DNA from 3 places in the Streptomyces sp. MS19 genome. Region 2 is predicted to be linked to each of the others. Evidence: predicted binding sites of a transcription regulator. Region 2 holds the regulator's gene; each other region holds the start of a gene.
The links. Region 2 encodes HrcA, which represses chaperone genes, less so after heat shock. Its sites were predicted from a motif close to TTNGCACTCNGNNNNNCNGAGTGCNAA; they were not measured.
Positions count from the first base shown of each region.

Region 1: the regulator HrcA is predicted to act here: its motif matches at 986-1,012, upstream of groL (chaperonin GroEL).
Region 3: the regulator HrcA is predicted to act here: its motif matches at 1,569-1,595, upstream of groES (co-chaperone GroES).

Region 1 is NZ_JBJZOH010000003.1:164,620-166,869, forward strand. It holds gene ACL02R_RS04825 (MoaD/ThiS family protein) at 1-216, shown strand, start outside; gene ACL02R_RS04830 (cold-shock protein) at 696-899, shown strand; gene groL (chaperonin GroEL) at 1,172-2,250, shown strand, end outside.
Region 2 is NZ_JBJZOH010000015.1:10,861-13,110, reverse strand. It holds gene ACL02R_RS16525 (MBL fold metallo-hydrolase) at 1-146, opposite strand, end outside; gene hrcA (heat-inducible transcriptional repressor HrcA) at 327-1,343, shown strand; gene dnaJ (molecular chaperone DnaJ) at 1,344-2,250, shown strand, end outside.
Region 3 is NZ_JBJZOH010000003.1:223,728-225,977, reverse strand. It holds gene groL (chaperonin GroEL) at 1-887, opposite strand, end outside; gene groES (co-chaperone GroES) at 1,119-1,427, opposite strand; gene ACL02R_RS05130 (polysaccharide deacetylase family protein) at 1,705-2,250, opposite strand, start outside.

The DNA.
Region 1 (2,250 bases), on a different contig from region 2:
ACCGCCGAGGGCGGCACGCTGGAGGAGGTCCTCGCCGACCTCGACCGCAGCCACCAGGGCATCGCGGGGCGCGTGCTGGACGACCAGGGCAAGCTGCGGCGCTTCGTGAACGTCTACGTGAACGACGACGACGTGCGGTTCGCCGAGGGCCTGGCCACGCCGACGCCGGACGGCGCGGGCGTCTCGATCATCCCGGCCGTCGCCGGCGGCTGCTGACCCCCGCCGGGGGCGCGCGCCGTCGCGCGCTCCCGGCGCGTCCGGCGAGCACGTCCGAAAACGCACCGTCCAGGTGCCCCCGCCGCCCCGGAACCGCGTGTTCCGGGGCGGTCGCGTGTCACGGGAACGCTAAAGTGGCGAGCGCCGCCCGCCCCCGCCCGTGCCGGGCGCATATGAATTCGCGACACATCGCGCAAATCTCGTGCCGAAAATTGGTGCACCAATTGTCGGGTTGGCACTTTTGGGCCCGGGGGGATGGTCCAACTACCTTCCCCTGTGCGGCGTTTGCCCGGATCGTGGTCTCAAGAAATCTCCCTCGAATGGCCTGTTGCGCTGGGCGTCCGTGCAGATACATTCAGCGGCGGTCACGCGTTCCGGCGCACACCCCCACACGGCCGGGGGGTGGGGTCTGACAGGTCTGACCCGGGCCCGCGGAGTGCGGTCTCGTGAATGGGCCGGCACAAATGGGGAGTTAGGAAATGGCTCAGGGCACCGTCAAGTGGTTCAACGCGGAGAAGGGCTACGGCTTCATCGCGGTAGACGGTGGTGCGGACGTGTTCGTCCACTACAGCGCGATCCAGATGGACGGCTACCGCACTCTGGAAGAAGGACAGCGGGTCGAGTTCGAGATCTCTCAGGGTCAGAAGGGTCCTCAGGCCGACATGGTCCGGGTGACCGTCTGAACCGCCGACCGCACCGCGAGCGCCACGACCAGGGCCCGCATCCCGGACAGGGGTGCGGGCCCTGGTGCGTGTCACCCCCCAGGGGGTTTGCACTCGCCGGGGGAGAGTGCTAATCATGGGGTTAGCACTCTAGAGGTGAGAGTGACAGCAAGGACCGGTTCGGTGAGGTCCGGCGGCCAGGCGGGGCAAGGAACCGCGGGCCCTGGGCCGTCCGTCGCGGGCACCAGCGCGGTCCGGCGCAATCCACCCCTGTTCTGGGAGGACCACTTCACATGGCCAAGATCATCGCGTTCAACGAGGAGGCGCGGCGCGGCCTTGAGCGCGGGATGAACCAGCTCGCCGACGCCGTCAAGGTCACGCTCGGCCCCAAGGGCCGGAACGTCGTGCTGGAGAAGAAGTGGGGCGCCCCCACCATCACCAACGACGGTGTGTCGATCGCCAAGGAGATCGAGCTTGAGGACGCCTACGAGAAGATCGGCGCCGAGCTCGTCAAGGAGGTCGCCAAGAAGACGGACGACGTGGCCGGTGACGGCACGACCACGGCGACCGTGCTGGCCCAGGCGCTCGTCCGCGAGGGCCTGCGCAACGTCGCGGCGGGCGCCAACCCGATGGCCCTGAAGCGGGGCATCGAGGCCGCCGTGGAGAAGGTCTCCGAGGCCCTGCTCGGCCAGGCCAAGGAGGTCGAGACCAAGGAGCAGATCGCCTCCACCGCCTCCATCTCGGCCGGTGACACGCAGATCGGCGAGCTGATCGCCGAGGCGATGGACAAGGTCGGCAAGGAAGGCGTCATCACCGTCGAGGAGTCCCAGACCTTCGGTCTTGAGCTGGAGCTCACCGAGGGCATGCGCTTCGACAAGGGCTACATCTCCGCCTACTTCGCGACCGACATGGAGCGCATGGAGGCCGAGCTGGAGGACCCGTACATCCTCATCGTCAACTCCAAGATCAGCAACGTGAAGGACCTCCTTCCGCTGCTGGAGAAGGTCATGCAGTCGGGCAAGCCCCTGCTGATCATCGCCGAGGACGTCGAGGGCGAGGCCCTGTCCACCCTGGTGGTCAACAAGATCCGCGGCACCTTCAAGTCCGTCGCGGTCAAGGCCCCCGGCTTCGGCGACCGCCGCAAGGCCATGCTCGGCGACATCGCCATCCTCACCGGTGGCCAGGTCATCTCCGAGGAGGTCGGCCTCAAGCTGGAGAACGCGACCCTCGACCTGCTCGGCCGCGCCCGCAAGGTCGTCATCACCAAGGACGAGACCACCATCGTCGACGGTGCCGGCGACAGCGACCAGGTCCAGGGCCGGGTCAACCAGATCCGCGCCGAGATCGAGAACTCGGACTCGGACTACGACCG
Region 2 (2,250 bases):
CGCCCGGCGTCCGCGGCGGCGCCGGGCGTGGGCCCCGTGTCCACGAGCAGCAGGCCGTCGTCACCCGCGACGGCGCCGATCGTCTCGTCCCAGCCCGGCAGGCGGCAGCGGATCACGCCGCCCGTCACCTCTTCCCAAGTGCTCATGGACCTGGGACGTTAGCCTGAGCCAACGACAACGAGCCACCCGCGCCCGGCCCCCGCCGACAACCGGCACGCCGGTCGCGATTCCCTGGGCGTGCTACCCGGCCGTACACTGGTCCAGGGATTGGCACTCGGTGACGTCGAGTGCCAAGGGCGGCGACGGCCGGACGGGAGGTGCGCGGCATGCTCAGTGAACGCAGGCTTGAGGTGCTCAGGGCCATCGTCCAGGACTACGTGGGCACCGAGGAGCCGGTCGGTTCCAAGGCCCTCACGGAGCGGCACAACCTCCAGGTCTCCCCGGCCACCGTGCGCAACGACATGGCGGCCCTGGAGGAGGAGGGGTACATCGCCCAGCCCCACACCAGCGCGGGGCGCGTGCCCACCGACAAGGGCTACCGGCTGTTCGTCGACAAGCTCGCCGACGTCAAGCCGCTGTCCGTGGCCGAGCGCCGGGCGATCCAGAACTTCCTCGACGGCGCCGTGGACCTCGACGACGTCGTCGGCCGCACGGTGCGGCTGCTCGCGCAGCTGACGCGGCAGGTCGCCGTCGTGCAGTACCCCTCGCTCAGCCGCTCCACGGTGCGGCACGTCGAACTGCTGTCGCTGGCGCCCGCGCGGCTGATGCTGGTGCTGATCACCGACACCGGCCGGGTCGAGCAGCGGCTGATCGACTGCCCGGCGCCGTTCGGCGAGACCTCGCTCGCGGACCTGCGCGCCCGGCTGAACAGCCGGATCGCGGGGCAGCGGTTCCCCGAGGTGCCGCGGCTGGTGGCGGATCTGCCGGACTCCTTCGACAAGGAGGAGCGCGGCACGGTCTCGACCGTCCTGTCGTCCCTGCTGGAGACGCTGGTCGAGGAGACCGAGGAACGGCTCGTGATCGGCGGGACCGCCAATCTCACGCGCTTCGGACAGGACTTCACGCTGACGATCAGGCCCGTGCTGGAGGCGCTGGAGGAGCACGTCGTCCTCCTGCGGCTGCTCGGGGAGGCGAAGGACTCGGGGATGACCGTGCGCATCGGTCACGAGAACGTCCACGAGGGCCTGACCTCCACCTCGGTCGTCTCGGTCGGCTACGGTTCTGGGGACGAGGCGGTGGCCAAGCTCGGCGTGGTCGGACCGACCCGCATGGACTACCCGGGAACGATGGGAGCGGTGCGCGCAGTGGCACGGTACGTCGGACAGATCCTCGCGGAGAACTAAGTGGCGACGGACTACTACGCGATCCTCGGCGTGCAGCGGGACGCCTCGCAGGACGACATCAAGAAGGCCTTCCGCAGGCTCGCCCGCGAACTGCATCCGGATGTCAATCCTGACCCGAAGACGCAGGAGCGGTTCAAGGAGATCAACACCGCGTACGAGGTGCTCTCCGACCCGCAGAAGAAACAGATGTACGACCTCGGCGGCGACCCGCTGGGGAGCGCCGCCTCGGCGGGCGCGGGCTTCGGCGGCGCGGGCTTCGGGAACTTCTCGGACATCATGGACGCCTTCTTCGGCACCGCGTCGCAGCGCGGCCCGAAGTCGCGGACGCGGCGCGGCCAGGACGCCATGATCCGGCTGGAGATCGACCTCAACGAGGCGGCGTTCGGCACGACCAAGGAGATCCAGGTCGACACGGCCACCGTCTGCAACACGTGCAACGGCGAGGGCGCGGCCCCCGGCACGTCGGCGCAGACGTGCGACATGTGCCGCGGCCGGGGCGAGGTGTCGCAGGTGACGCGGTCGTTCCTCGGCCAGGTCATGACGTCGCGGCCCTGCCCGCAGTGCCAGGGCTTCGGGACCGTGGTGCCGACCCCGTGCCCCGAGTGCGCGGGCGACGGCCGGGTGCGGACCCGCAGGACGCTGACGGTGAAGATCCCCGCGGGTGTGGACAACGGCACGCGCATCCAGCTCGCGGGCGAGGGCGAGGTGGGTCCCGGCGGCGGCCCCGCCGGTGACCTGTACGTCGAGATCCGTGAGACGCCGCACGCGGTGTTCCAGCGGCGGGGCGACGACCTGCACTGCACGGTGACCGTGCCGATGACGGCGGCGGCGCTGGGCACGAAGGTGCCGCTGGAGACGCTGGACGGCATGGAGGAGGTCGACATCAGGCCGGGTACGCAGTCCGGCC
Region 3 (2,250 bases), on a different contig from region 2:
GTGAGGGTGGCCATGTCGCCGAGCATCGCCTTGCGGCGGTCGCCGAAGCCGGGGGCCTTGACGGCGACCGAGTTGAAGGTGCCGCGGATCTTGTTCACGACCAGGGTGGACAGCGCCTCGCCGTCCACGTCCTCGGCGATGATCAGCAGCGGGCGGGACGCGCCGGACTGCATGATCTTCTCCAGCAGCGGCAGGAGGTCCTGGATGGAGGAGATCTTGCCCTGGTGGATCAGGATGTACGGGTCGTCGAGGACGGCCTCCATGCGCTCCTGGTCGGTCACCATGTAGTGCGACAGGTAGCCCTTGTCGAAGGCCATGCCCTCGGTGAAGTCCAGGTCGAGACCGAAGGTCTGGGACTCCTCGACGGTGATGACGCCGTCCTTGCCGACCTTGTCCATCGCCTCGGCGATCAGCTCGCCGACCCGCTTGTCCTGGGCGGACAGGGCGGCGACCGCGGCGATGTCCTCCTTGGAGTCGATCGGGCGGGCGCTGGCCTTCAGGTCCTCGGCGACGGCGGCGACGGCCGCGTCGATGCCGCGCTTGAGGCCGGAGGGCGAGGCGCCGGCGGCGACGTTGCGCAGGCCCTCGCGGACCAGCGCCTGGGCCAGGACGGTCGCGGTGGTGGTGCCGTCACCCGCGATGTCGTTGGTCTTGGTCGCCACCTCCTTGACGAGCTGGGCGCCCAGGTTCTCGTAGGCGTCCTCGACCTCGACCTCGCGGGCGATGGTCACACCGTCGTTGGTGATGGTGGGCGCGCCGAACTTCTTGTCGATGACGACGTTGCGGCCCTTGGGGCCGATGGTCACCTTGACGGCGTCGGCGAGCGCGTTGACGCCGCGTTCGAGGGCGCGCCGCGCGTCCTCGTCGAACTTCAGGATCTTCGCCATGGCTGTGGGTGTCCCCTTGTGCGTGATCTCTCGGACTGCTGGAGGACCCGTGGTGCCGCGCGGGTGCGTCGGGCCACGGGGTCGGCCGGCCGTTCAGGTGGTGGACGGGCCGGTGTCACCGGTCCTGTCCGCCGCCTGAGCGGCCGGCGGACGCGTCCGTGCCCCGGGCCCGGTCAGCCGAACGGGTCGGCGCGGGTACCGGGGCACGGTCCGGCGTCGCGTGCGATGCCGTTACTTCTCGATGATCGCGAGGACGTCGCGAGCCGAGAGGACGAGGTAGTCCTCGTTGTTGTACTTGACCTCGGTGCCGCCGTACTTGCTGTACAGCACCACGTCGCCGACCTTCACGTCGAGCGGCAGACGGTTGCCGTCCTCGAAGCGGCCGGGGCCCACGGCAAGGACGGTGCCCTCCTGGGGCTTCTCCTTGGCGGTGTCAGGAATGACCAGGCCCGAGGCCGTGGTCTGCTCGGCGTCGAGCGGCTGGACCACGATGCGGTCCTCAAGCGGCTTGATGGCAACCTTGCTGGCGGTCGTCACGATCCGACCTCCCCCTTCGGAGATCCGGGGCTTCTATGGCTGGATGGCGACCTGGTGGACCCGTCGTCGCGGGTGCCGAGTCCGCCCGTCGCGCGTAGCTGGCACTCTCATGGTGTGAGTGCCAGAGTTGAGATTAGGCGGCGGTTAGCACTCAGTCAACCAGAGTGCCAATGCCGCCGGTCGCGAGCCTAACGGACGAGCGCGGCGCGCGGGGCCGTTCCCCCGGCCCCGGCGGGTCCCGGCGGGTCCCGGGCGGGTCCCGGCGCCCGTGCCGCACGGGTCACACGTAGTCCTCCAGCCGGGCGATGGCGAATCCTTGTTCGCTCACGGCGTCAAGGAGACGGCGCAGCATGTCCGCCATGCTGCCGTCCCACTCGCGCTCGCCCCTGAAGTGGGTGAGGACGATGTCGCCCGGGTGGAAGCGGCGGTCGGCGCGCCCGTAGTCGATGTGGCCGGGGAACGCCTCCTCCGCCCAGAGGGAGACGACCTCGATGCCGCAGTCGGCGGCGGCGCGGAGGGTGTCGCGGTTGTAGGCGCCGTAGGGCGGGCGGAAGAGGGTGGGGCGTTCGTCGAGTTCGCGGGCGAGGTTCGCCTGCTGGCCGCAGATCTCGGCGCGCTGCTCGGCGTAGGTGAGGCGGGGCATCTCGCGGTGGTTGATGGTGTGGTTGTGGCTGTGGTGGCCGTCTTCGAGCGCGTCGCGGAAGAAGCCGTAGTCCTCCCGGGCGACCTCGTCGGAGAGGAAGCCGCTGACGGGGACGTCCAGTTCGCGGAGCATGCGCAGGAACTCCGGGTCCTTGTCGGCGCCGTCGTCGATGGTGAGGAAGAC